3 regions of the Arthrobacter sp. YA7-1 genome follow, and region 2 is predicted to be linked to each of the others. Evidence: riboswitches for the same ligand, from Rfam matches in the RefSeq annotation. Region 2 holds a riboswitch; each other region holds the start of a gene.
The links. A riboswitch is a leader RNA that binds a small molecule or an ion and turns the genes downstream of it on or off. The one in region 2 is predicted to bind thiamine pyrophosphate.
Positions count from the first base shown of each region.

Region 1: another riboswitch for thiamine pyrophosphate. It lies ahead of OIT41_RS18275 (ECF transporter S component); the one in region 2 lies ahead of thiD (bifunctional hydroxymethylpyrimidine kinase/phosphomethylpyrimidine kinase).
Region 3: another riboswitch for thiamine pyrophosphate. It lies ahead of thiO (glycine oxidase ThiO); the one in region 2 lies ahead of thiD (bifunctional hydroxymethylpyrimidine kinase/phosphomethylpyrimidine kinase).

Region 1 is NZ_CP110114.1:3,907,604-3,917,110, forward strand. It holds gene OIT41_RS18255 (glutamate--cysteine ligase) at 1-589, opposite strand, end outside; gene OIT41_RS18260 (UDP-N-acetylglucosamine 1-carboxyvinyltransferase) at 694-2,217, opposite strand; gene OIT41_RS18265 (energy-coupling factor transporter transmembrane component T family protein) at 2,586-3,392, opposite strand; gene OIT41_RS18270 (ABC transporter ATP-binding protein) at 3,389-5,011, opposite strand; gene OIT41_RS18275 (ECF transporter S component) at 5,011-5,640, opposite strand; TPP riboswitch at 5,716-5,852, opposite strand; gene OIT41_RS18280 (NUDIX hydrolase) at 6,047-6,769, shown strand; gene OIT41_RS18285 (DUF4235 domain-containing protein) at 6,821-7,081, shown strand; partial or broken gene mnhG (monovalent cation/H(+) antiporter subunit G) at 7,216-7,596, opposite strand; gene OIT41_RS18295 (monovalent cation/H+ antiporter complex subunit F) at 7,586-7,864, opposite strand; gene OIT41_RS18300 (Na+/H+ antiporter subunit E) at 7,861-8,427, opposite strand; gene OIT41_RS18305 (Na+/H+ antiporter subunit D) at 8,424-9,507, opposite strand, start outside.
Region 2 is NZ_CP110114.1:2,578,949-2,588,455, reverse strand. It holds gene OIT41_RS12120 (Rne/Rng family ribonuclease) at 1-2,324, shown strand, start outside; TPP riboswitch at 2,470-2,566, shown strand; gene thiD (bifunctional hydroxymethylpyrimidine kinase/phosphomethylpyrimidine kinase) at 2,558-4,078, shown strand; gene rplU (50S ribosomal protein L21) at 4,500-4,808, shown strand; gene rpmA (50S ribosomal protein L27) at 4,869-5,132, shown strand; gene obgE (GTPase ObgE) at 5,276-6,865, shown strand; gene proB (glutamate 5-kinase) at 6,855-8,045, shown strand; gene OIT41_RS12090 (glutamate-5-semialdehyde dehydrogenase) at 8,042-9,412, shown strand; gene OIT41_RS12085 (hypothetical protein) at 9,492-9,507, shown strand, end outside.
Region 3 is NZ_CP110114.1:3,055,773-3,065,279, forward strand. It holds gene OIT41_RS14250 (hypothetical protein) at 1-270, shown strand, start outside; gene OIT41_RS14255 (4a-hydroxytetrahydrobiopterin dehydratase) at 368-700, opposite strand; gene OIT41_RS14260 (thiazole synthase) at 761-1,567, opposite strand; gene thiS (sulfur carrier protein ThiS) at 1,571-1,807, opposite strand; gene thiO (glycine oxidase ThiO) at 1,804-3,108, opposite strand; TPP riboswitch at 3,100-3,219, opposite strand; gene thiE (thiamine phosphate synthase) at 3,246-3,935, shown strand; gene OIT41_RS14280 (RNB domain-containing ribonuclease) at 3,973-5,487, shown strand; gene OIT41_RS14285 (DEAD/DEAH box helicase) at 5,776-7,497, shown strand; gene OIT41_RS14290 (DNA-methyltransferase) at 7,506-8,369, shown strand; gene OIT41_RS14295 (PHP domain-containing protein) at 8,366-9,211, opposite strand; gene OIT41_RS14300 (aminopeptidase P family protein) at 9,292-9,507, shown strand, end outside.

The DNA.
Region 1 (9,507 bases), 1.3 Mb from region 2:
ACGAAGGCCAGCGGTTCCATGCTTGCGTCCGATAGCTTTCAAAGCCCGTGGCCAGCCCCCGCCAGTAGGGGGAGTTGGCGCTCATCGCGGTGAAGACGGCGAGCTTGTCCCGGATGCGGTCCAGGACCATCACGCCCTCCTCGGGAGACTCGATCGAGGTGTGGACGTGGAATCCGCACGTGAGCTGTTCGTGTGCGGTGATGCCGAAGCGTTCGAGCATGATGGCATACCGGGGATCCGGAGTGGTGTGCAACGCGGCATCCACGGGCGACGTGGCCAACGCGGCGATCCGCGCGCCGTGGCGCCGGGCGGCGTGACTCGCGAGGCCCCGGCCCCTGCGGATCTGGTGTAAGAGCTCGGCATAGCTGCGGCATGGCCGGGTCTGGGTTTCGATCTGCTCAAGTTTGAGTTCGTGGCTTAGGCCGGTATCGGGGCCGTCGACCTCGTCAAGGGTGGGTCCAGGTTCGGGGCCGTCGTGGGCGGGCCCGTCATCGGCAGCGCCAGCGAGGAGCGCGTCGGCAAGCGCGAGCGGCTCGCCGGTCACGGGATCGACGATCAGCAATTCCTCTTCCACACCAAAAGTGCGCACGGAACAATTGTGCGCCATGGCAGCCTTGCGGAGACAGATCGAGATTTTGGGGGCGCCGCTGAAGGATTCTGCTGGATCACATGATCGTGCAGAATCCGACGCCGTCAGTCCTGGAAGTACTCGATCTTCGCGCCGATGGTGTTGAGCCGCTCGGCCAGGTCCTCGTAGCCGCGCTCAATCACGTAGATGTTGCGCAACTCGGACGTGCCGCGGGCCGCCAGCATGGCCAACAGCAGGCAAGCTGCGGGCCGGAGGGCCGGAGGGCATCCGACTTCGGCACCACGCCACTTGGTGGGGCCATTGACATAGATGCGGTGGGGATCGAGGAGTTGGACCTGGGCGCCGAGCTTGTTGAGCTCGGTCAAGTAGATCGCCCGGTTCTCGTAGACCCAGTCGTGGATCATGGTCTGGCCCTCGGCATTGCCGGCGATGACCGCGAAGAACGGCAAGTTGTCGATGTTGAGCCCGGGGAAGGGCATGGGGTGGATCTTGTCCTCCGGCGCACGCAATCGCGATGGCTTGGTGGTGACATCAACCAAGCGGGTCCGCCCGTTGCGCGCGAAATACTCCCCCGAGATGTCGAGTTGCTGGCCCATCTGCTCAAGCGTGGCCAGTTCGATCTCCATGAACTCGATGGGGACTCTGCAAATGGTGACTTCCGAGTTGGTCACGATGCCCGCCGTGATCAGGCTCATGGCTTCAATGGGGTCTTCCGACGGGAAGTACTCGATGTCGACGTCGATCGCCGGACGGCCCGTGATCTTGAGGGTGGTTGTCCCGATGCCGTCGATCAGCACACCGAGCCTCTGCAGGTAGAAACAGAGGTCCTGCACCATGTAATTGGGGCTGGCATTGCGGATCACGGTGGTACCGCTGCGGTGCGCGGCGGCCATGATGGCGTTCTCGGTTACGGTGTCGCCGCGCTCCGTAAGCACGAAAGTGCGGTCCTCGCCGTCGGCCGGCGGGGCCTGCACGGAATAGAAGCCGGACTTGGCCTCCACCGAGAGTCCGAACTGCCGCAACGCCTGCATGTGCGGTTCCACGGTGCGGGTCCCGAGATCGCAACCGCCAGCGTAGGGCAGTTGGTATGAGGCAGCCTCATCGAGGAGCGGGCCGAGCAGCATGATGACGCTGCGGGTTCGCCGCGCGGCCTCCACGTCCATGGAGGCGAGGTCCAGGGTTTCCGGGCGGCGGATGCGCAGATCGTTGCCGTTCAGCCAGGTGCATTCGACGCCGATGGAGGTCAGGACCTCGACGATCCGGTTGACTTCTTCGATCCGGGCAAGCCGGCGCAAGGTGGTGGTGCCGCGGTTGATGAGGCTCGCGCAAAGCAGTGCGACGCCGGCATTCTTGCTGCTGTTGACGTCCACCGAGCCCGAGAGCGTGCGTCCGCCTTCTACGCGCAGGTGGGTCATCTGCCGTTTTCCGACCTTGACGATGGTTCGCCCGAAGATCGACTCAAGGCGCTCAATCATGCGGAGGCTGAGATTCTGCTTGCCCTGTTCCATGCGTGCAATGGCGCTTTGGCTGGTGCCCAGTTCCGAGGCTAGCTGTCCCTGCGTCCAACCCTTTTCGCCGCGGGCGTCACGAAGAAGGAGACCTACATGTTCGGCAGTCGGTTGAGTCATAATCAACAAATATCACAGATGGTCTATTGATCAGATATTTTGTGATGCAACACGCCGATTCCGTCGAACAATAGTCACCTCGTGCGATATTCACGTTCTGAAGTTGGTCACTCGTGAATTACAACGAACCTGGGGGTCAACAAAATTCCCCGCCGGATTCCGGGCACCGAAAGCGCCGGGGGTTGACAGGTTCGCGCCCGCCGCGAAAGCCTCTCTCGAGTGAACCCCCGAAGCGGGCCGTCCCTTTCCGGACCCGATCAGGCTGGCGGCAGCCATCGACGACGACGCCCGCCTGGATTGGATCTGGCGCACCCAACTGACTAACAGTTGTTGTCGTTATGAGGCGCCAAAACGACAACAAATGCGAGCTAGTTGGGTTGCTTCAGCCAGACGAAGTGCCACGTCCCTGCCCATTGGGCCGCGAGCACGGCTGCGGCTGCGATGACCACCCCGCCGGCCAGAACCCAGACGTCCAGGCGGCTGTAGCTTGATTCACGGGCCCAGGTCCGCTGTCCCCCGCCGAAGCCCCGCGCCTCCATGGTCACGGCCAAGCGGGACGCCCGACGGATCGCCTGGACCAGCAGCCCGAAGCTTTGGCCGAGCATGGCCTTGACCCGTTGCGGCGGGCTTCCGTGCGAGCCGACACCCCGCGCGCGCCGGGCCATGCCGATGGTCTGCCACTCCTCCGCCATGAGCCCCACGAGCCGCAGCGCGGCCAAGGTACCCAGGACAAAACGGTGCGGCAGTTTCGCCTTCTGTGCCAGCGCATCGGCAAGATCGGTGGGGTCGGTGCAACTCATCAGGAGGATGGCCGGAAGCGCTATGGCAAGGCCGCGCAGCATGAAGCCGACTCCCAGCTGGAGCGAGCCTTCGCTGATTGACCAGATCCCGACGTCGAGCAGTGTCCTGCCGCTGCCAGCCGACAGGATCGCTGTGCTCCAGCCGCCCAGTATCGCCGCGATGATCAACGGCCAGCCGCGCTGCCAGAGCAAACGCACGGTAAGGCCCGCGAGCGGGAACAACGCCAGTTCGCCCAAGAGCGCCGTCGAAGCCGACACCAGGTCGATGGACAACGCCAGCACCAGGGTGATCAGGAAGACCGACACGAACTTGGCCAACGGATTGGCGCGTGTCAGGAGGGCATTGTTGCCGCGCAGTGTCAAGGCTTCCCTCATGCCGCACCTGCTTCCTGCCGGGCCCCGCCCCGGAGCGCAGGCTCGAGCCGCATCTCGGTGCCACCCAGGACGGAGCTGAATTCCCGATCGTGAGTCACCGACACAACGGAGGTTCCTGCATCGAGCAGTTCGGACAGGAACGAGGCAAGCTCAGCCCACGTGTTCGCGTCCTGGCCAAAGGTGGGCTCGTCCAGCACCAGGACCCGGGGGTGCGCGGCGAGCACCGTGGCCACGGACAGCCGGCGCTTTTCGCCCCCGGAGAGCGTGTACGGATTGGCGTCCACCAGATGCCGAAGGCGCAGACGCTCCAGCAATTCGTCCACCCGCTCCTCGCCGTGGCCAAGGTGCTTGGGGCCGAACATGAGCTCGTCGAGCACGCGGCCGGTGACAAACTGGTGCTCCGGCTCCTGGAAGACCGTCCCGATGCGCGAGATCAACTGCTGGGCCTTCCACTTGAACGGGTCCGTGCCGGCGCCGTCGCTGAGCCCGACGGCGGCAGTCACCGCGCCGGACACCGGCGCCAGCAGCCCCGCGAGGGTCAAGGCGAAGGTGGATTTTCCGGCGCCGTTGGGGCCCGTGATGGTCAGTGCCTGCCCGGCGAGCACCTCGGCGTCGAGACCGGACTGCACGGGAAGCGGCGGGATCGTCGTGAAACCCCGGCGCCGCGACCGTTCACGGGACACTGCGAGCTCCCGGGTGGCGAGGAGCAACTCCCCTCCCGACGCCCCGGAGCTCCCCGCCTCGAAGCCGGCCCCCGAGCCGGCCGCTGTACCCGAACGTGGCCGGGTGGCCGGGACGTACCCGGGCACCCAGACGCCCGCAGCAATGAGCATGTCCCTTGCCTGAACCAGCACCGTCTCGGGATCGCCGTCCAGGAGAACCGCCGGCGTCGAGCCCCCCGCAGAGGAAGAACTGCCAGGCTGGAGCACCACGATCCGGTCCACGAGGTCTTTCCAGACGGAGACCCGGTGCTCCACCACCACCAACGTGGCGCCGGTCTTGTCGAGGCAGCGGCCCACGGCGTCACGGACCTCCAGCACGCCGGCGGGGTCCAGGTTGGCGGTCGGCTCGTCCAGCAGGATCAATCCCGGCCGCATCGCCAGGATGCCGGCCAGCGCAAGGCGCTGTTTCTGCCCGCCGGAGAGGGCCGACGTCGGGTGGTCGAGCGCAAAGTTGCCGCTCGCGCTATTCCGCAGCCCGACGTCGTCGAGCGCTTCACCGACGCGCTTCCAGATCTCTTCCCGCGGCACGCAGAGGTTCTCGGCACCGAACGCGACGTCGTCGCCCAACCGGGAAAGCACCACCTGGGTTTCCGGGTCCTGCTGCATGAGTCCGGCACGGCCCCGCTGGGCCTTCGGCGACACGCCGTCCACCAGCAACGAGCCGGTCTCGTCGGCGTCGTCCCCTTCCTCGCCCAGCACACCGGCCAGTGCATGCAGGAGCGTCGACTTGCCCGCGCCCGAGGGGCCGAGCAGGAGCACGCGCTCGCCCGGGCGGATGTCCAGGTCGAGGGCATGGATGGCCTGCGTGGTGCGGCCGGCGTGCCGCCAGCCCCAGCCTTGGGCGGAAATGGCGGCGGGTCGCACCGCAGCAGGGGTGCCGGAATCAGGACTGGGCATCAGGAAAAGACGGGCTCCGAAGCGGCCTTGCGGGACGCGAACGCGCTCAGGACACCCGTCTTGGCCAGGCCGCGTGTCGCAACCCAGGACAAAGCTCCGGCAATAACGGCACCGGAAATGGTGCAGAACACGATGTACGCGAGCTTGTCGACGGGTTCGTAGGCGATGTTCCAGCCCCACGGCAGGAAGGAATCGTTGAGGCCGCAGAACAGGCCCGCGCCGGCACCGGCCAGCAGTGACACCGGCAGGTTGAACTTCTTGTACATGAAGGCCAGGAAGATGAGTTCCGCGCCGAGGCCCTGGAGCAGGCCCGAGATCAGCACCGTGGTGCCGTACTGCGAACCCATGATGAGCTCACTGGTGGCAGCCACCGTCTCGCAGAAAATCGCAGCACCGGGCTTGCGCACGATGAGCATGCCCAAGACTGCCGGAATCATCCACCCGCCGGCGATCAGGCCGCTCAGGGGCGGGTAGCCGGCGGACATAGGCGTGGCAACCAGAGCCATCTGGTCCCATGCCCAGAAGATCACGCCACCGGCGATGGAGATCAGCGCCGCCACGACAATGTCCACGACGCGCCAATTGTAGGCAGGCTTGGTGAGGCCCCGCTTTGCAGAAATACCAGTCATTTTGTCCTCCTGAGGAACAGGAGGGGAAAGTGTTTCCGGTTTCCTGCGGGCGGCTTCCGCCGCGCCGGTTCCGGACACTATGAGAACTCGACTCCCTTGCGCCGGTACTAGCCGGATCAGGTTCGAGGGTCTGCGGCTGTCCGCACTCTCAGCGCCCGTCCTCCGTGCCGCATTGCTGCGAGCCCGACGGCGGCGCTCCCCTGTCGTTATCAATCCGCCCTTTTGGGCGTGGTTCAGTTTACACCTTGACGGGGTTGCGGGCGCTGTGCCGGAACGCGAATCGGCGGATTCTGCTGGATCACTCGCGGGTTGGGCGCAGTCCTGCCCGGAATGACGCGGGCTGCCGCGGAAACTGGGAGAATGATCCAGCAGAATGTGACGCAGAAGCGCAGGCAAAGGAGCGGTCTTGGCAGGGATTGACGAAGCGAACAGCACGGCCGAACCGAGACTCGCCGCGAGCGTGATCCTGGTCCGCGACGCCGCGGTTCCGGAGGGCTTTCAAGATGCGGCGCGCGCTTTGGAAGTGTTCGTCCAGCACCGGGTGACCACGATGGACTTTGCCGCGGGAATGGTCGTTTTCCCCGGCGGGCGGGTGGACCAATCGGACAGCTCCGGCTGGGACTTCGCGGACGACGTCGTGGAGCGGCACGCTGCCGCGTGGCACCGGAGCAGCATCGCCGTCGAGCCCTCTTCCGCCCGCTTCAACGCCGGCCGCGTACTGGCGGCCGCACAGCGCGAGGTTTTCGAAGAGGCCGGGGTGAAGCTCGACGCCGCCACCCTCCGTCCGTGGGCCAACTGGGTCACCCCGGCAGACCAGCCCAAGCGCTTCGACACCTACTTCTACCTTGCCTGCCCGGTTTCCGGTGCCGAGCCAAGGCACCAGACCACGGAAGCGTCATCCTCCCTGTGGATGCCGGTCCGCGCAATCCTTGATGCCGAAGCCGCCGGAACGCTCAAGCTCATGCCGCCCACCTTGGCGCTGCTGGATGAGCTCCTCGCCCTCGGCACGATGGAAGCGGTGCTGGGGGAGAGCCGGGACATCGTTCCCGTGCGTCCAAAGCCGGGGGCCCTGCAGGAGTTCTTCCGGCTGAGGCACCAGCCGCCATCCGATGCTCCGGAACTGCCCTGAAGTGGGGTTAGGCTGGGGACGGTCCTGTTTCCTCCCGCAAGGAGTCCCGGAATGAACTTCTTCTTCAAACTGCTCGGTACCGGAGTAAGCATCGGCGCAGGCTTTGCCGGCACCAAGCTCGTCAACGCCCTGTGGGAAAAAACCACAGGCAACAAGCCACCCAAGGGCAACGACGACATGGAAGCGAGCCTGCGTTCCGCCCTGACCTTCGCCCTGATTTCCGCCGCTGTGAGCGCCGTCATCCAGGTTGTAGCGGGGCGGGGTACGAAGCGCGCCATCTCGCACTTCGAAAAGACACAGGACGTCGTCTAAGCGGACGGCCCGTCGTTAGCGCCCGCGCTCCCGCTATCCCGGGCGTCGCGGGCGTTGCCGCTCTCCCGGGCACTCCTCCCGTCGTCGCGCGTGCTCCCGGTGGGGCGCATTTCCGAAGCCGCTTCCTGGGCTTTCTCCGCTGCCCGTTGACCGGCTGCCCGCACCACCACAGCCTCGAGTTCGTCTATGCTCAGCAGCTCGGGGTGGAGGTGTTTGGTCCGGTAGCCTGCGCGGCCCACCATGTGTGCGGACACGGGCACGGTCAGCAGTTGGAAGATCCAGGCGACGGCCAGGATCGGCCACACCCACCATTCGCGCATCTGAAGCCCGATGGCCGCCAAGACAAGGAACAACCCGAGCACTTGGGGCTTGGTGGCTGCGTGCATGCGGCTCATCAGGTCCGGGAACCGCAACAGGCCGATTGCCGCGCCGAATGACATCAGCGCACCAACAATCAGCAGCACTGCCGTGACCACATCGATCACTGCGTCAACTCCGGTGGCATTAGGAGTCATTGACTTGTCCCCTTCGGTCGGCCACGAAGCGGGCCACCGTCACCGAGCCAACGAACCCGATCAGCGTCAGGGCGACGAGGAGCACAAGGTTGTTGAGGTGCCTGTTGACGGCCATGTCGATGGCCAGCGCTGCGCCCAATATGGCGAGCAGCACGTCCGAGGCGAGCACCCGGTCCAGCAGCGAAGGCCCGACGGCGATCCTGTAGATTGCGCCCGCCGCCGCGAGGCTAAGAATCACCGCCGTGACGATCAGCACGATGTCCTTCATGAGCCGGCTCCCCTCGTTGCAGGCCGGCCTTCGGCCTGGAGTGCGTCCATTTCGGCCCGGGTACCCATGATCCGGATCAGCGAGGCTTCGGTGTCCTGGACTTCCTTGCGCAGTTTGGCGGTGTCCACAACGTTGCGCACATTGAGCCCATGGATGTAGAGCGTGGACGTCGAGCGATCCACCTCCACCACCAAGGAACCCGGAATCAGCGAAATCACATGCCCTGTGGCCGTCACCATAAGGTCGGAACGGCTGCGCAGGGGAACAGCAACCACCGCGTTGGTTACCGAAGGACCCCGGAAGACCGCCAGGTACATGACCTGGAAGCTCGCGGCCACCACTTTACCGAGGAACACCACGACGAAAGGAATGGCCCGCAGCACGTTGAAACGCCCGCTGAGCTCCACAGGGGGCAAGTAGAAGACCCTGGCTACCACCACGGCGATCAGCGCACCGAACACCAGATTGCCGGGGCTGAAGTCCCGCCAGAGCGCACCCCAGACGACCACCAGCCAGACCAGCAGGGGCAACTCGGTGCGGAACGAGATCCGCTTGCGGCTCACTTTCCACCTCCCTGCGCTGGGATCGACGTATCCGGTCCAGCGATGTCCGGAACTTTCGCATTCCCGCCGAGCACGGAATGGATGTACGCCGTACGGTCCAGCATCTGGGTCGCAGAGTTTCCGGCCAATTGGAAGAGCGGACCCGCAAAGACGGTCAGGGCCACGCCAAAGACCACCAGCGCGGCGGTCGGCCCCACCATGGTCCGTGGAAGCAGCCCGACGGCCGCAGAGTCTTTCAGGACGGGGGCCGGGTACTCAGCGTCCTCGGGCTTCCGCCAGAATGCGCGGTTCCAGACGCGGGCGATCGCCAACAAGGTCAAGAGGCTCGTGACCACTCCCCCCACCACCAAAGTCATGGACAAGGGTGTCCCCAGGGCGATCCCTGCCTGCAGGAGTCCAAGCTTCCCCAGGAACCCGGAGAAGGGTGGAATTCCCGCGAGGTTCATCGCTGGAATGAAGAACAGCAGCGCCAGGAGCGGAGAGAGCTTGGCAAGCCCGCCCAGCCTGTCCATGGATGAGCTGCCGCCCCGGCGTTCGATCAAACCCGTGACCAGGAACAGGCTCGTTTGGACCGTGATGTGGTGGGCCACGTAGAAGACAGCTGCCGCAAGCCCGGCAACGGAAGACATGGCAAGCCCAAACACCATGTAGCCGATGTGGCTGACCAGGGTGAAGGAGAGTAATCGTTTGATGTCGCTCTGGGCTATGGCGCCGAGGATGCCCACCAGCATGGTCAGGAGCGCTACCACCATCAACGGGGTATTCAAGGTGTCACCAGGGAAGAGCAGGGTTTCCGTCCGGACCATGGCATACACGCCTACCTTGGTGAGCAGGCCAGCGAACACGGCGGTGACCGGTGCCGGCGCGGTCGGATACGAGTCAGGCAACCAGAAGGACAGCGGGAAAACGGCGGCCTTGATCCCGAAGGCCACGAGCAGCATGACGTGGAGCAGGTTCCTGGTGCCCGGATCCAGTCCGGCCAGCTTGATCGCGAGATCCGCCATCGTGATGGTTCCAGTGGCTCCGTAGATCATCGCAATGGCGATCAGGAACAACACCGAGGACACGACGGAAACCACC
Region 2 (9,507 bases):
TCCTCGAAGAAGGCGTGACTTCCCGCCGTCGCCGGCGCCGGCGCCGTGGCGATCAGGACCTGGAACTGACAGGTGGGGGAGACGACGATCCCCCCAACACGGTCACCCGTGTCCGCGCTCCGCGCCCGCATGTTGAGTCCACCAGCAGCTCGGACCGCGTCACGAGCGTCAAGGGCTCCACCCGCCTTGAAGCCAAGAAGCAGCGCCGCCGCGAGTCCCGCGAGACCGGCCGCCGCCGCCAGGTCATCACCGAGGCCGAATTCCTGGCCCGCCGTGAGTCCGTCGACCGCCAGATGATCGTTCGCCAGCGCGACGACAGGATCCAGATTGGTGTCCTCGAAGACGGCGTGCTCGCGGAGCACTTCGTGTCGAAGACACAGCAGGACTCCCTCATCGGCAACGTCTACCTGGGCAAGGTCCAGAACGTGCTGCCGTCGATGGAAGCGGCATTCGTCGATATCGGACGCGGCCGCAACGCAGTGCTCTACGCCGGCGAAGTCAACTGGGATGCCGTCACCCTGGAAGGCAAACCGCGCCGCATTGAAAACGCGCTGAAATCAGGCGATTCCGTGCTGGTCCAGGTGACCAAGGACCCCGTGGGCCACAAGGGCGCGCGCCTGACGAGCCAGATTTCGCTTCCCGGCCGCTACCTCGTGTACGTGCCGGGCGGGTCAATGACGGGAATTTCCCGCAAGCTGCCCGACGTCGAGCGCAACCGCCTGAAGAAGATCCTCAAGGATCGGCTCCCGGAGAACGCGGGCGTCATTGTCCGCACGGCCGCCGAGGGTGCATCCGAAGAAGAGCTGACGCACGATATCAACCGCTTGCGGGCCCAGTGGGAAGGCATCGAAAGCCAGTCCACGTCCACCAAGATCCTGGCCCCGGAGCTCCTGTACGGCGAACCGGACCTCACCATCAAGGTTGTCCGCGACGTCTTCAACGAGGACTTCTCCAAGCTGATCGTCTCCGGCGACGAAGCCTGGGACACCATCGAGGCCTATGTCACGTACGTGGCGCCGGATCTGGTGGGACGCCTTGAGAAGTGGACCTCGGACCAGAACATTTTCTCGGCATGGCGCGTAGACGAACAGATCCACAAGGCGCTGGAACGCAAGGTCTTCCTGCCCTCCGGCGGTTCGCTCGTGATCGACCGCACCGAGGCCATGACCGTTGTGGACGTCAACACCGGGAAGTTCACCGGCAGCGGTGGCAACCTCGAGGAAACCGTCACCAAGAACAACCTTGAGGCTGCCGAGGAAGTGGTGCGCCAGCTGCGCTTGCGCGACATCGGCGGAATCATCGTCATCGACTTCATCGACATGGTCCTTGAATCCAACCGCGACCTCGTATTGCGTCGCCTCGTCGAGTGCCTCGGCCGGGACCGCACCAAGCACCAGGTCGCCGAAGTGACGTCGCTTGGCTTGGTCCAGATGACCCGCAAGCGCATGGGCACCGGGCTGCTCGAGGTCTTCGGCGAGCAGTGCGAGACATGCGCAGGGCGCGGAATCGTCACGCACGACGAGCCTGTCGAGCACCGTCGGGCCAACGTGGTGGCAGCTGAACACCACCACCCACGCACTGAGTCACAGCCGGCCGTCCGCCCGGAGCAGCGCAAGCGCCGCCGCGGCAGGGGCGCGGGCCAGGGAACTGCCGAACTCCCGGTCACGCCTCCGGTGCCGGTCCACACGGTCGAATCCACTGATCCGAACCGGCAGGCAGCCACCCGCGCCGCCCTTGCCACCATCGCGGCGGCGGCCCACGCTGCCCACCTGCACGACGACGAGCTCCACCACGCGGCGGAATTGCTCGCGGACGGGCACGTAGCCGAAGCAACTCCCGCAACACCGGCCGCCCCGGCTCCTGCCGCTGCATCGGGTGGCGAGGAACGTTCGAAGCCTGTGCTGCGGTTCGGCGGCGAGGAAGTGGCCCTGCCCTTCGTCCACCACGAGGAAGAGCCAGCGAGCGGCGCCCCTGCGATGAGCCTGGATCTGTTGGCTCAGGCGTTCGCGGGACTCGGGGAGGCGCCCGGTACGGTCCCGGCAGCCGTGGAAGCCCAGGAATCCCCAGCAGAGGCCCGCGCGGGCGTTGCAAGCGGTGAATCCCCGGACTCGGGCTCGCGTGGACGCCGAGGCCGCCGCAACCGCAGTGCCAGCCGTGCCCAGGGTGCCGCCAACGCCACCAACGTGGAGCACCACGAGGTCGCTGTGGCTGCCTCCGGCGGGGCAGCGCACGAGGCCAAGGCACCGGACGCTGCACCGGCCAAGTCGGCGCCGGCAGCGGAACCGATCATTCTCGGAGTCGGCGTGCCCAAGTCCCAGCTCTAGGCGCAATACCCTGCAGGGCCCCGGCCGTTCCACTCTCGTGGAAACGGCCGGGGCTTCTGCGTTTCCGGCTGTTTCACCTGGCCCCCGCACGCCCCGGTTGCATTGGGCGATTTCAGCGGGCGGGGTGTGATCCGGGTTAAGCTAGGGGACTGACACGGGGTGCCGCGCACCAAGCCGGCTGAGACCAAACCCGTTGAACCTGTCCGGTTAGCACCGGCGAAGGGATGTCTCGCATGACTGTTTCGGCGCAATCGGCCGTCTACCCGCTCAAGGCTGTCCAGAACCATATCCCCAGGGTCCTCAGCATCGCCGGCTCGGATCCCTCGGGTGGTGCCGGAATCCAAGCCGACCTGAAGAGCATTGCGGCCAACGGCGGCTACGGCATGGCCGTCATCACGGCGCTCACCGTACAAAACACGCAAGGAGTCACTGCCGTCCATGTGCCTCCCGTGGAGTTCCTGCGCCAGCAATTGGATGCCATCAGCGACGACATCACGGTCGATGCCGTCAAAATCGGCATGCTCGGGGACGCCGCGGTCATCCACGAAGTCCGCCGCTGGCTCGGCGGGGCGCGTCCCGCCGTCGTCGTGCTGGATCCGGTGATGATCGCCACCAGTGGAGACCGGCTCCTCGCGGAATCCGCTGAAACCGCACTGCGGGAGCTGCTGCCCCTCGCCGACTTGGTGACCCCCAACCTTCCCGAATTGGCCATGCTGCTTGGCGAAGCTGAGGCGACTGACTGGGCATCGGCGCTGGAGCAGGGCAAGCGACTGGCAGCTGCCTGCGGAAACACCGTCCTGGTGAAGGGCGGCCATCTGCAGGGAGCGGGCTGCCCCGATGCCCTGGTCAACACCGGGGGAGTCCTGAGCCAGGACGTGGTGGAATTCGCCGCCCAACGTGTGGAGACCCGCAACAGCCACGGCACGGGATGTTCCCTGTCGTCGGCGATGGCGACGGCCAAGGCGCGGCTCGGCGATTGGGAATCTGCACTGCGCGTGGTCAAGCCTTGGCTACAGGAGGCCCTGACCCAGTCCGAGGTGCTGGAAGTGGGGAAGGGCAACGGGCCGATCCATCATTTCCACGTGCTCCAGCAAGAGCTGCAGCCAGGGGATTTCGCCGTCCGGATGTGGGACGCCGCCCAAACGGAACTTGCGGCCATTTATGGCCTGGACTTCATCCAGCACTTGCAAACCGGTGGCCTCGGCGAAGCGCAGTTCAGCTACTACCTGTCCCAGGATGCCATCTATCTCAACGGCTATTCGAGGGTCCTGGCCAGGGCAAGCGCCCTTGCCCCCAGCGAAAACGAACAGCTGTTCTGGGCCCGCGGCTCGCAGATGTGCCTTGAAGTCGAGTCCGAGCTCCATCGGAAGTGGCTCAGCGGACGGCAGGTAAGCGAAAAGCAAGGCCCCGTCACCAAGGCCTACGTGGACCACTTGCTCGCGGCGTCGGCGTCGGGCAGCTATGCCGTGCTGTTGGCTGCCGTGCTGCCCTGCTACTGGTTGTACGCCGAGGTGGGACAGCAGCTCCACCATGGCTACCTTCAGGCCGGAGCGTCGGACGAGCACCCTTATGCGGACTGGCTGCGTACTTACGCGGACGAGGCGTTCGCCGAGGCCACCCGCCAGGCGATCGACATCACGGATGCCGCCGCACGGGCCGCTTCTCCTGCCGAGCGTACGGCCATGATGGAGGCATTCTCCGAATCCTGCCGCTATGAAACTGCGTTCTTTGATGCCCCAAGGCTGCACGGCTGAACCGGTTTCCTGGTGCGGAAGGACGGGATGGCGGGGCCATTCCGTCGGACGCCGCAGCGTGTCGGCGTGAGGATCCGGGATTTTCCCGGCTGGCAGGGTAAGGTTGACGGGCACGGTACCGGATGGCGGCATAGCCAGTCTGTGGCAGCCATCACGTGGCAGCCTCCGGACCTGGCCTCATTTGCAGCCGAAGGCGAAACTAGCGTAATCTAGATCTTCGGTGCTTACGCCAACACTTGGGTTATGCCCCTAGAGACCTTTCATGTGGAATTGACATTTCACGTGGATTTGTTCGAGGGATGACTCATGGATTCCGTAACGGAGTCCACGGCGTTGAGGCACAGCGTGAACCAGGCCCGTTTTCGGATCGGGGTTCCGCACGCAAATTTAGTAATAAACGTCGAGAGAAGTGAGTGCCCAAGTGGTGTACGCGATTGTCCGCGCAGGCGGCCGCCAAGAAAAGGTTTCCGTTGGAGACTACGTAACCCTGAACCGCGTCCCCGGTGGAGCCGGCAGCACCCTTGAGCTGCCCGCACTGCTCCTGGTGGACGGTGACAAGGTCACCTCCGCTGCTGCGGATCTGGCCAAGGTCAAGGTTACGGCTGAGATCCTCGAAGACCTCCGTGGTCCGAAGATCGTCATCCAGAAGTTCAAGAACAAGACCGGCTACAAGAAGCGCCAGGGTCACCGTCAAGAACTGACCAAGATCAAGATCACCGGTATCAAGTAACCACTGGTTGCTGTTCAGGTTTTCAACAGATTCCCCAGAATTTAAAGGCAGGCATTTCAAATGGCACATAAAAAAGGCGCGAGCTCCACTCGCAACGGTCGTGACTCCAACGCCCAGTACCTCGGCGTGAAGCGCTTCGGTGGCCAGGTCGTTTCCGCAGGCGAGATCATCGTCCGCCAGCGCGGCACCCACTTCCACCCGGGCGCCGGTGTCGGCCGCGGTGGCGACGACACCCTGTTCGCCCTGCAGGCAGGTGCGGTTGAGTTCGGTACTCGCCGTGGCCGTCGCGTAGTGAACATCGTTGCTGCTGCAGCTGCAGAGTAATAACACGTTCTGAACGGGTGGAGCGGGCCGTATGGCCCGCTCCACCCGTCTTTTTAACCGCACTAGAATTTACTAGGGCGGGCGGCGGCGCATGAGCCCGCAACGCGCATTCAAGCAGTAATTTCCACAAAGAGGAGAAACACGTGGCGACCTTCGTAGACCGGGTAGTACTTCACGTATCCGGCGGAACAGGCGGCCACGGCTGTGTCTCTGTTAAGCGCGAGAAGTTCAAGCCGCTCGGCGGACCCGACGGCGGCAACGGCGGCAATGGCGGCGACGTCATCCTGCGCGTCGATGCCCAGACCACCACTTTGCTTGATTACCACCACGCTCCGCACCGCCACGCGACCAACGGCGGTCCCGGCATGGGCGACTGGCGCGGTGGCAAGAATGGTGAAACTCTTGTGCTTCCGGTCCCGGACGGCACCGTGGTCAAGACCAAGGACGGCGTCGTCCTCGCCGACCTCGTCGGTGAAGGCACCGAGTTCGTCGCCGCCGCAGGCGGCATGGGCGGCCTCGGTAACTCGTCGTTGTCTTCCCAGAAGCGCAGGGCACCCGGTTTCGCCCTCCTCGGTATCGAAGGCGAGTCCAGCGACATCGTCCTGGAACTGAAGTCCATTGCGGACATCGCACTGGTTGGCTTCCCCTCCGCAGGCAAGTCGAGCCTCGTCGCGGCGATGTCGGCGGCTCGGCCCAAGATCGCCGACTATCCGTTCACGACCCTGATCCCCAACCTTGGCGTGGTCCAGGCCGGTGACGTCCGGTTCACCATCGCCGACGTTCCCGGGCTGATCGAAGGCGCGAGCGAGGGCAAGGGCCTCGGCCACAACTTCCTGCGCCACGTGGAGCGTTGCGCGGCGTTGGTACACGTGCTGGACTGCGGAACTTTGGAAGCGGACAGGGACCCGCTCTCCGATCTCGCGATCATCGAGCAAGAGCTGGACAAGTACGCCGTGGACATGAGCTACGCCGGCGTTGACGGCGAAGTTGTCCCTTTGAACGAGCGCCCCAAGCTTGTGGTCCTCAACAAAGTGGACCTGCCTGACGGTCGGGACATGGCCGAGTTCGTCCGTCCCGAACTGGAACAGCGGGGCTACCGCGTCTTCGAAGTCTCCGCTACGAGCCATGAAGGCTTGCGCCAATTGAGCTTCGCCATGGGTGAGATCGTCATGGCCGCCCGCAAGGCCGTTGCCATTGCGCCTCCCAAGGTCGCAGCGCCCGTTCTCCGCCCCCGTGCTGTCAACGAGTCCGGCTTCACGATCCGCCGCGAGGAAAAGAACCTCGAGCCGCTCTTCCGGGTATTGGGGGAGAAGCCGGTCCGCTGGGTCAAGCAGACTGACTTCACCAACGAGGAAGCCATCGGCTACCTGGCCGATCGCCTGGCCAAGCTCGGCATCGAAAACGAGTTGTTCAAGATGGGTGCCGTCCCGGGCGACACCGTGGTGATCGGCGAAGAGGACGGCGTCGTCTTCGACTGGGAGCCCACCATGATGGCAGGTGCCGAACTCTTGGCGACGCCTCGAGGCACCGACATCCGTGTTGCCGACATCGGCGATCGTCCCACCCGTTCGCAGAAGCGGGACGAGCAGATCGAACGCCGCGAGGCCAAGGCTGCCGCACGGGCCGAGCTCGAAGCCGAGCGGAAGGCGGGCATCTGGACCGAGTCCGTCAGCGGACGTCGTCTGCCCAAGCCCCTGAAGGAAAGCGGCCTGGAAGCCGAAAATGACGACTAGCACGGCCCGCATCGTTGAAGCCGCTACGGGCGACGACACCGCAGAACGCCAGGCCCTGGCCGGCGCCAAGCGGATCGTCGTCAAAGTGGGTTCGTCCTCGCTGACCAGCATCAAGGGCGGCATCTCGGAGAAAGCGCTGACGGCCCTCGTCCACGCCCTCGCTGAGAAGCGCAATTCCGGGACGGAGATCATCCTGGTCTCTTCCGGTGCCATCGCGGCGGGCCTCGCGCCGCTCGGCCTCGCCAAGCGTCCCAAGGACCTCGCCACGCAGCAGGCTGCGGCCAGTGTGGGCCAAGGGCTTTTGATGGCGCGCTATTCGCAGGCGTTTGCGGCACACGGGGTCACGGTAAGCCAGGTCCTGTTGACGGCGGATGACTTGATGCGCCGCACGCAGCACAGCAACGCCTACCGGGCGCTGGACCGCTTGCTGAACCTCGGCGTCGTGCCCGTCGTGAACGAAAACGACACCGTGGCTACGCACGAAATCCGCTTCGGTGACAACGATCGCCTGGCCGCTTTGGTGGCGCACCTTGTGCGGGCTGACGCGCTGGTCCTGCTTTCCGACGTCGACGCCTTGTATGACGGTCCGCCGTCGTTGGGCGCCAAGCGGATTCCACTCGTCACCGGTCCCGCCGACCTCGACGGCGTGACCATCGGCAAGGCCGGCCAAGCCGGCGTCGGAACCGGCGGCATGACCACCAAGGTGGAGGCTGCGTCGATCGCCGCAGGCTCCGGCATCCACGCCCTCGTCACGTCCACGGCCAATGCCGCAGCGGCACTGGCCGGCGCGGACGTGGGCACGTGGTTCGCCATCAACGGAAACCGCAAGCCGGTGCGCCTGCTGTGGCTGGCCCACCTCGCTTCGGTCCGCGGCCGTTTGGTGCTCGACGACGGCGCCGTCCGGGCCGTCCGCGATCGTCACACCTCGTTGCTGCCCGCCGGAATATCGTCGGTGCAGGGAGACTTCGAGCCCGGCGATCCCGTGGAGATGGTTTCCGCCGAAGGCGCCGTGATTGCCCGGGGCCTGGTGAACTATTCCGCTGAAGAGCTTCCCCGCATGCTTGGCCGCTCGACCAAGGAGCTCGCCAAGGACCTTGGCCGCGGATATGACCGCGTAGTTGTTCATGTTGACGACCTCGTACTGGTTCAGCAGCCCCGCTCCACTAAACTTGGAGAATGACTGAGGCCCTTACCCCTGATTCTCCTGTGATGACTGACACCCTGGCTTCCGGCAATGCCGGCCAGGTGCCGGAAACCCCGGAGCTGGGAACCGCGCCGCTCACGCCCGAGCAGGTGGAAGCGGCCGTGCATTCCATTGCGGACCGTTCGCGTCAGGCCGCGCGGCGCATGGCCCAGGCGAACCGTGCCTGGAAGGACCGCGCGTTGCACGCCATCGGCGCAGCCCTCCGGGAACAGCAAGCGTCAATCGTCGCCGCCAACGCCAAGGATGTCGAGTCCGGCCGCAACAACGGAACCTCCGCTGCCATGCTGGACCGTTTGACGCTGACTCCTGCGCGCATCGACGGACTTGTGGCGGCGCTTGAGAACCTGGCCGGCCTGCCGGATCCCGTGGGCAACGTCGTCCGGGGCCAGACCCTCCCCAACGGACTGCGCTTGCGCCAGGTCAACGTGCCGATGGGCGTGGTCGCAGCGATCTACGAGGCCCGCCCCAATGTCACTGTCGACATCGCCGGACTTGCCCTGAAGAGCGGCAATGCCGTGATCCTGCGCGGTGGATCGGCTGCCGCCCACACCAACGCGGCCCTTGTGACCATCCTCCGTGACGCGCTGGAATCCGTGGGCTTGCCGGCCGACGCCGTCCAGAGCGTGGACGAATTCGGCCGCGAGGGCGCCAATGTCCTGATGCGTGCCCGTGGCCGGGTGGACGTGCTGATTCCCCGAGGTGGGCGGGACCTGATTCAGACCGTGGTGAACAACTCTTCCGTGCCTGTCATTGAGACCGGCGAAGGCAATGTGCACATCTTCATCGACGAATCCGCCAGCGAAGAGATGGCCGTCGATATCCTGCTCAACGCCAAGACCCAGCGCCCCAGCGTGTGCAATACCGTGGAGACTCTCCTGGTGCACTCGAAATCCACGGTGCTGCCCGCCGTCGCTGCGGCCTTGCGGTCTGCTGGAGTCACCCTTCATGCCGACCCCCGGATTCAAGCGGCGCTGTCCGGTTCGGTGGAAACAGTCCCCGCAGACGACGTCGATTGGGCCACGGAATACATGGACCTTGACCTCGCCGTCGCCATGGTGGACAACCTGGATGAGGCAGTCGCGCACATCCGCAAATGGTCCACGGGCCACACGGAAGCCATCCTGACGAACAACCTGGCGAACGCCGAAAAGTTCATTGCGGACATCGACTCTGCGGCGGTCATCGTGAACGCTTCCACGCGTTTCACCGATGGAGGCGAGCTTGGCCTGGGTGCCGAGGTGGGAATCTCCACCCAGAAGCTGCACGCCCGCGGTCCCATGGGCCTCACGGAGTTGACCACCACGAAGTGGATCGTGCAGGGTGAAGGCCAGGTCCGGGGCTAGCGACGCTGTAACATAGAACAGAAGTCCTGGACGGTGGGAGGATCCGCCGTCGAAATCCTTTGAACCGCTAGGGGAGAAAATGCAGTTTCAGCAGA
Region 3 (9,507 bases), 480 kb from region 2:
ATCGCCTCGGGCTTCATTGTCTGGGGAACTGACAAACGCCGGGGCACGTACGGAATCACCCTGCCCGCCGGCGTTTCGGTGGCCGTCGCCATGCTGAGTTGGATGATCTTCATCCAACTTGGCTTTGGCTACCAGCCTGGCGTGACGTGGATCCCTTGGGTCCTGCCCATCGTTCTGGGTACCGTGGCGGCCGCGGTGGCCTCGTACTTCCTGGGCCACCACCGGGCCCGGCACGATACTGCCCAGCTGACCGCGGCCCTGCGGCTCTAGCTGGGGCTGCTCGCACGGGCCGGCGACACTTCAAACAGAGCGGCGACTCCTGTATCCGGGCGTCGCCGTTCTGTTTGCGTGTCGCGAACAAACCGGCTCACGGCAGAGCTTCGGGTCGCGCCACTGCCCCGGCTTCCTTGGCTGCCCGGCTGACGTTCATGGCTGCCCGGACATCGCGTTGGGTTACTTCGCTCCCGGCGTCGTGGGAGGTGTAGCGGATCGACACCCGGTTGTACCTCCAGTCCAGGTCCGGGTGGTGGTTCTGTTGCTCGGCGATCTGCCCGACGGCGGCAATCAGCTCGAGTGCCGCCGCCGACGTCGGGCATTTATAGACCGTGACGAGGCTGCCCAGGCGGTACCGCCAGTCCGGCAGATCCGCCAAGGCGTCGTCGATCGCGGACTTGGTGAGGATGTCATCCTTGCCGGCCATGGGGGGCTCCTTCGCTGACAGGGGATTCACACGAATCCGCCGACGGCCGGCAAAAACCCGCTAGAGAAACTCTGCCCGGCCTTCCATGGCCGATGACGCCAGCGCGTGTTCCCGGCGCGGGATGCGGCCCGCCTGCTTCGCCAGCCTACCGGCGATGACCGCGTGTTTGAAGGCCTCGCCCATCTGCACCGGGTTCTGCGCGCGGGTCACTGCGGTGGCCAGCAGCACGGCGTCGCAACCGAGCTCCATGGCCAGTGCGGCGTCGGACGCAGTGCCGATGCCGGCGTCGAGCACTACCGGCACGGAAGCCCGGGACACGATGAGCTCGATGTTGTGGGGATTCAGGATGCCCAAGCCGGTACCGATAGGCGCGCCCAACGGCATCACCGCCGTTGCTCCGAGGTTTTCCAGCCGAAGCGCCAGCACGGGGTCGTCGTTGGTGTAGGCGAAGACCTTGAAGCCGCGGTCCACCAGCTTCTCCGTTGCATCCACCAACTCCACGGCATCGGGCAGGAGCGTCTGCTCGTCGGCGATGACCTCCAGCTTGACCCAATCCGTTTCCAAGGCCTCCCGGGCAAGTTCGGCTGTCATGACAGCGTCCTTGGCGGTAAAGCAGCCGGCAGTGTTGGGCAGGACACGGATGCCGTGGTCCACGAGCAACTGGAACAGGGAACCTGTCTCCGTCGGTGAGTACCTCCGCATGGCAACGGTGGTGAGTTCGGTGCCGGAGGCCAACAGAGCTGCTCCCAGGCCGTCCAGGCTCGGGGCTCCGCCGGTTCCCATGATGAGGCGCGAACCGAACTCAACACCATCGATTACCAGGGCGTCGGTTCGGGTGCTTGCTGCGTGAGTGCTTGCTGTGGTCATGGTTCAGCCTCCCTGTACTGCGGTCACGATTTCGAGTTCGTCGCCCTCTGCGAGCGCGGTGGCAGCCCACTGGCTGCGCGGCACCACTTCGGAATTGCGTGCGACGGCGACGCCGATCTTGCGTCCGTCGGCCGCCTGGCCGCTGGGGTCCACAACCCGTCCGGTGATGTGGCTGACGAGTGTGGTCACGGACGCGCCGTCGCTCAGTGTGTGGTCTGCGCCGTTCAATTTGATGTTCATGCGTGGTCCTTCGGAAGGAGATGTGGGGTGTCGGCCGACGGGCCGCCTGTGGATGCCCTTGCTGCAGACAGCGGGCGGGAGAAGCGGTCCGGGCGGAATTTGTTCCACCGCGGATCGACGGTGCCATCCATGAGTCCGACGCAGATTTTCGCCGCTGCCGGGGTGAGGAGCACGCCGTGCCGGAAGAAGCCGCTGGCCACGATGAGGCCGGGCACGGTTCCTTCGCGACCTTCGACACGGCCCAACAGCGGTGCGTTGTCCGGTGTGCCAGGGCGGGCACGGGCGGTCGCTTCGAGGAGTTCCAGTTCGGCGACAGCCGGAACCAGTACCTGGGCGTCGCGGAGCAATTGGTACACGCCGCCTGCTGACACCGGGTTGGCTCCTCCCCCGGACGCCGACAAACCGTCTTCGCGTTGCGTTGCGCCGATCACCACGGTCCCGTCGTCGCGGGGAACGATATACACGGGCACTCCGCGCACCATCCCACGGACGGTGGCGGTGACAAGGGGCTGCAGATGCTCCGGGACGCGCAACCGCAGTATGTCGCCGTACACGGGACGCAATGGCAGCGACAATCCATCCGGCAGGCCGTTCAAGCGGGCAGCATCAAGTCCGTTGGCTACTACTGTTTCCGTGGCGAGAACTTTGGCGCCCGAGCCGAGCACCGTCCCGACGACGCGCCCGTCCTCCCACAGGAGGCCCGCCGCAGTGTCGTGGACCGCAAACCCGTCTCCTGCCTCCGCGATCCAGCTCGAATCGCCGGGCTGGTGGTTTGCCAAGGCGGCGAGAATCGCGGCCGAGAGCCGGCGCGGATCCACTTGGTGATCGCCCGGGATATCGAAAGCACAGGAAATCTGCGGGCTCAAGAGCGGCTCGCGCTCCCGCGCCTCGCGCAACGGAACGGATTCCACCACCAGGCCATGGGCGAGCTGGACGTCCCGAAGGTCGGCGAGCGCCCGGCGGTCCGCGGCGTCCGCACCGACGGCGAGAGTCGGCGTCGTGCGGTAACCCGTGCCGCGCCCGGCGCTTGAGCCGGTCACATTGCGTTCGAAGCCCGGCCACAACGCCGATGATTCGAGCATGAGCTCCAGGAGGTCCTCTTCCTGGTAGTGCAATTCGCTGACGGGCGCCAGCATTCCCGCTGCCGCGAACGTAGCGCCGCTGGCCGGTGCGGGATCGATGAGGGCAACCGAACGGCCGGATCTGCGGGCTTCCCCCGCGATGCCGAGGCCAATGACACCGCCCCCGATCACCGCGACATCCGCGTGGAGGGGCCCGTTCCGGGTGTTTGCTTCTTCCATGGAGTCCTTCCCTACGCCGGTACTAGCCGGATCAGGTCAAGCGGTCGGCGCTGAAGCCCTCTCAGCCGCGCGGCGATTGTGACCGCCGCCGCGGCTCCCGCGGTACCAGCCCAGTTTAGAGGAACTACTCTGTTTCCATGACCCAGCACGATGTCCACACCACCGCCCGCCTGTACCTCTGCACCGACGCCCGCAAGCAACAGGGTGATTTTGAGCAATTTGTCGATGCCGCATTCGAGGGCGGCGTGGACATCATCCAGCTGCGTGACAAGACGATTGAAGCCGCCGAGGAACTGGAACTCCTGGAGATCCTGCAATCCGTGGCGCACCGTCACGGCCGTCTCTGGGCAGTCAACGACCGGGCGGACGTCGCTTCCCTCTCGGGTGCACCGGTGTTCCATATCGGCCAAAAGGACATTCCGCTGCGCTCGGCCCGGAAGCTGCTCCACGACCCCACCATCATCGGCCTCTCCACGCACACGCCGGAACAGATCGACGCGGCCATCGCCGCGTCCCCCGGCCGCAGCGGCCTGGACTACTTCTGCGTCGGGCCGGTGTGGGCCACCCCTACCAAGCCGGGACGCTCCGCCGTCGGGCTCGATCTGGTGAAGTACGCCGCCAGCGCGGTGAAGCAGGCAGACGCTGAGACAGTCGGCGGCGTGGTGCTCCCCTGGTTCGCGATCGGGGGCATCGATCTGGGCAACGTCGAAGAGGTAGTGGAGGCCGGTGCAAGCCGCATCGTAGTGGTCCGCGCCATCACCGAGGCAGAGGATCCGACGGCGGCAGCCCAGGCACTCCTGGCCGCCCTTGACGCTGCGGCGGCCTAGCGAGACGCCGAAAGATTTTGGAGTTACCCTGACTTTCGTGTCACATCAGCGGATAGCCCCGAATGTCAGTGAAACGTCGAATCAGCTCGCGGAAGCACTGGCGGCGCTTCGGACTGAACTCGAGCTGCCTGCAGGCTATCCCGCTGAAGCGCTGCGCGACGCCGAAGCGGCGGTTTCCGGACACACCCTGCCGGTGCAGGACCTCACGGACGTTCCGTTCATCACGATCGACCCGGCCTCTTCCACGGATCTCGATCAGGCGCTCTTCATCGACCGGTCCGGCGATGGTTACAGGGTCCTCTACGCCATCTCCGATGTGCCCTCCTTCGTGCCCCCGGGAGGAGCGCTCGACGCCGAAACCCGCCACCGCGGGCAAACGTACTATGCCCCGGACGGCCGCATACCGCTGCACCCCGAGATCATCAGCGAGCACGCCGGAAGCCTGTTGGCCGGCCAGACGTGCGGCGCGTTCGTGTGGGACTTCGAACTCGACGCCGAAGCGGAGTTCCGCACCGTCTCTGTGAGTCGGGCAAGCGTACGCAGCCGCGCCAAGCTCGACTACAAAGGCGTGCAGGCGGAGATCGATTCCGGCGCGGCCGATCCCGTCCTCCAGCTCCTCAAGGAGGTCGGACTCAAGCGGGTGGAACTCGAACGCCGCCGCGGCGGAGCCAGCCTGAACATGCCTGAGCAGGAAATCGTGCAGCTGCCCGACGGCGAGGGCTACAGGATCGTCGCAGCTCCCTCGCTGCCGGTGGAGGACTGGAACGCCCAGATTTCGCTCATGACCGGGATGGCAGCCGCCCAGCTGATGCTCGACGGCAAAGTGGGAATCCTACGGACCATGCCCGCCCCCGATGAGCGTTCGTTGCTCCATTTCAAACGGCAAACCGGGGCGCTTGGCAAACCTTGGACCGAAGGGACCAGCTATGGCGAGTACCTGCGGAGCCTCGATGCCAAGGACCCCCGGCAACTGGCCATCCTCCATTCAGCGGGACTGCTTTTCCGTGGTGCCGGTTACACGCCTTTCGACGGCGAGGTCCCGGACAGCGTGATGCAGTCCGCCATCGGGGCACCCTATGCCCACACCACCGCTCCGTTGCGCCGCCTGGTCGATCGATTTGTCCTGGTCATCTGCGAGGCGCTCAGCAATGGAACCGAGATACCAGCATGGGCCCGGGACGCTTTGCCGAGCCTGCCCGAGATCATGGCGTCATCCGACCAGCTGGCCGCGAAAATGGAGCACCTGGCCCTGGACACGGTGGAGGCAGCGCTCCTTGTCAACCACATCGGACAGGAATTCGACGCCGTGGTGATTTCCGGATCGAAGCCCGCCAAAAACAACGGAAACGGCAACGGGAACAGCCACAACGGCAACAACGGAAACGGCAACGGGAACGGAGCCCAGCACGGCCCCTACGGTGTCGTGCAGATCGCCGAGCCCGCGGTCACCGCTCGTTGCGATGGCGAAATGGAGTCCGGAACGAAGGTCCGCGTGAAACTGCTTCACGCGGACATTGCCACCCGCCAAATCACCTTCGAGCTCCTCCCGTAGCGCACTTCGTTCGCGGGCCCGGGACCGCGATCCGGGGTTTATTGTCCCCAGACGCTAGACTGTGTAAGTAGTAATGGATGCCCGGTCGTTGATTCAGTTCATTTTTTGACATCAACAAGCCCGCCCCTACGCGATCTTGAGATACACCAGCTGGTCCCCAGTGCCAGTATTTAGATAGCCCGCGATCGGCTTCCACTGGATTTGCTTGCGCCCATCCGTGCTCCGGAACGGCCCTGCCACAACCGTTGAGCACGCAGCGCAGCCCAAATGAATAAGGAAAACTCCACTGTGAGTGAATTGCACACCCATGAAGTTCTGACAGACGGAACCGAAACGATCGAACCCGAGGAAACCATTTCCTCGGATGAAACACCCCACGAGATCGCGGAAAAGACCTTCGCCGACTACAACGTCCGCGCAGACATCGTCGAATCCCTCGCCGACGCCGGAATCACCCACCCGTTCCCCATCCAGGCCATGACCCTCCCGGTCGCCCTGGGCGGTCACGACATCATCGGCCAAGCCAAGACCGGTACCGGAAAGACCCTCGGCTTCGGCATCCCGGCGCTGCAGCGCGTCGTCGGACCGGGCGACGCCGGCCACGAGAAGCTCGCAGTCCCGGGTGCGCCCCAGGCCCTGGTGATTGTTCCTACCCGCGAACTCGCCGTCCAGGTGGCAAACGACCTCCAGACGGCATCACGGAAACGCAATGCCCGCATCGCCACCATCTACGGCGGCCGCGCTTACGAGCCCCAGATCGAAGCCCTGCAAAAGGGCGTCGAGGTTGTTGTCGGCACTCCCGGCCGCCTGATCGACCTGTACAAGCAGAAGCACCTGAACCTCAAGAATGTTCGCATGGTGATTCTCGACGAAGCAGACGAGATGCTTGACCTCGGCTTCCTCCCCGACGTAGAGACCCTGATTGCCGGCACACCCGCCGTCCGCCAGACCCTGCTCTTCTCGGCCACTATGCCTGGCCCGGTCATCGCCATGGCGCGCCGCTACATGACACAGCCCACGCACATCCGTGCCGCCGACCCGGACGACGAAGGCCTGACGAAGCGCGACATCCGGCAGCTCATCTACCGTGCCCACAGCATGGACAAGGTGGAGGTCGTCGCCCGCATCCTGCAGGCCCGCGGCCGCGGCCGGACCATCATCTTCACCAAGACCAAGCGCACCGCGGCCAAGGTTGCCGAGGAACTCGTGGACCGCGGCTTCGCGGCCGCCGCCATTCACGGCGACTTGGGCCAGGGCGCCCGCGAACAGGCCCTCCGGGCCTTCCGCAACAACAAGGTGGACGTCCTCGTGGCCACCGACGTCGCCGCACGCGGCATCGACGTCGATGACGTCACGCACGTGATCAACTACCAGTGCGTCGAAGACGAAAAGATCTACCTGCACCGGGTGGGCCGCACCGGCCGCGCTGGCAACAAGGGCACAGCCGTGACGTTCGTCGATTGGGACGACATGCCGCGCTGGGGCCTCATCAACAAGGCGCTTGGCTTGAGCTACCCGGAGCCCGTGGAAACCTACTCCTCGTCGCCGCACCTTTTCGAGGAACTGGACATCCCCGCAGGCACCAAGGGCCGCCTGCCCCGCGACAAGCGCACCCTCGCAGGCGTCGACGCCGAGGTCCTTGAAGACCTGGGCGAGACCGGCAAGAAGAACTCCCGTTCCGGAGGCGATTCCGGGCGTGGACGCACCGCTCGCGCCGGCGGGCGCGATGGTGGCCGTGAAGGTGCACGCCGCGGTCCCAAGTCCGGCGACGCTCCGGCCCGCGAAGGAGACGGTGATGGCGGCCGCAACCGCACGCGCCGCCGTCGTACGTCCGAAGGCGAAGCAGCCCCCGCGGAAGGTTCGGCCCAGTCTGCCGAGCCCCAATCCGGGCAGGCGCAGTCCGGCGAGGGCGCCGACAAGCCGGCCCGCGCACGCCGCTCCCGCACCCGCCGCCGCAACGGCGAAGTGGTCTCCGCTTCCGGTGCATCCGGCGAGAGCACCGAGGCTTAACGGCCTCAATGACTGACACTGTTTGGGCGCCGGACGGTAGCAACTTGGTGGTTCACGCGGACAACGCGGTTTTCCTCCCGACGCTGCCGGACGGCGCCTTCACACTGATTTACGTGGACCCGCCCTTCAATACGGGCCGGGTCCAGAGCCGCCAGGAAACGCGCATGGTCCGCAACGCCGACGGCGACGGCGACCGCGTAGGTTTCAAGGGCCGTTCCTATGACACCATCAAGGGCGCCCTGCACCGCTACGACGACGCGTTCAGCGACTACTGGTCCTTCCTGGAACCCCGGCTCGTGGAAGCCTGGCGACTGCTCGCCGACGACGGCACCCTGTACCTGCATCTCGACTACCGCGAGGTGCACTACGCCAAGGTCATGCTGGACTCGATCTTCGGCCGGGAGTGTTTCCTGAACGAGATCATCTGGGCCTACGACTATGGTGCACGCGCCAAGAACCGCTGGCCCACCAAGCACGACAACATCCTCGTGTACGTCAAGAACCCCGCCAAGTACCATTTCGACAACGCCGAGGTGGACCGTGAGCCGTACATGGCGCCGGGCCTCGTGACGCCGGCCAAGCGCGAACTGGGGAAGCTTCCCACGGACGTTTGGTGGCACACCATCGTTTCCCCGACCGGCAAGGAAAAGACCGGCTACCCGACGCAAAAGCCGGAAGGCCTCGTCCGGAGGATCGTCACGGCGTCCAGCCGGCCAGGAGACTGGTGCCTCGATTTCTTCGCCGGCTCAGGCACGCTCGGCTCGGTCGCGTCGAAGCTCGAGCGCAGGTTCGTGTGCGTGGACCAGAATGCCCCGGCTATCGACGTGATGCGGAAACGCCTGGACGGCAAGGCCACCTTCCACCCCGTCTAACGGACCACCGAACTGCCCGTGCCCAACTCCTCGATGCGGGCCAGGACGTCGGGGGACGTCAGGTTCTCGCCGAGCAGATTGGGTTTGCCGGTTCCGTGGTAGTCGGACGAACCGGTCATGAACAAGCCGTGTTCAGCGGCCAGGCGCCGCAGGAACACGCGGCCTTCCTCGGGATTGTCTCGGTGCTCCACTTCCAGCCCCAGGAGGCCGGCGTCGATCATTTCCCGGTACGTCCGATCCCCGACCACCCGGCCGCGGGCCGAGGCCACCGGATGTGCGAAGACGGGAACTCCGCCCGCCGCCCGGACGAGCTCGACGGCGAGCGCCGGGTCCGGTGCGTAGTGCTGCACGAAGTAGCGCGAGTGCGAAGTCAGGATCGCGGTGAACGCCTCGGAGCGGCTCGCCACGGCACCGGCCGCCACGAGGGCGTCTGCAATGTGGGGCCGGCCCACGGTCGCACCCGGAGCCACATGGTGGATGACATCGTCCCAGCTCAAGGGGTAGTCCTCCGCCAGGAGCGTGACCATCCGCTTGGCGCGGGTGAGCCTCGCGTCTTTCGCCTTGGTGATTTCCTCGAGCAGGCCGGGGTGTGCGGGATCGTGGAGGTAGCTGAGCAGATGGACGCTGATCCCCTCCCGGGTGCGGCACGAGATCTCCATCCCCGGCACGAAAGCCACCCCGAATTCGAGGGCCGCGACGGAGGCCTGCTCCCATCCGTCAGTGGAGTCGTGGTCGGTCAGGGCCACCACATCCAGACCCGCAGCAGACGCGGAAGCGATCACTCCCGCGGGAGCCTCGGTCCCGTCGGAAACATTGGAGTGCGCATGCAGGTCGATCTTCACTTTCCAAGCGTATTTGATTACGGACGGCTTGGACCGTCGCGCCGCTGGCCTAGTATCGGCCTTGATGGGACGATTGGACGGTGAACGATGCAGATAACACCCAAAACGGTGAAACCACAGCCTCCCAGCCCTTGGAGGAGCGCGTCAACAACCGCTCCCAGCGGCCCACATCCGATGCCTTCAAGGCGTTCATGGCCGGCAATTGGGCGCCCGCGCCGCAGGTGACCCCTGCGCGTGACGCCGTCGCAGACCACGCCGCCACGCGTCGTCGGGCGATCTCCGGCAAGTTCGCGGGC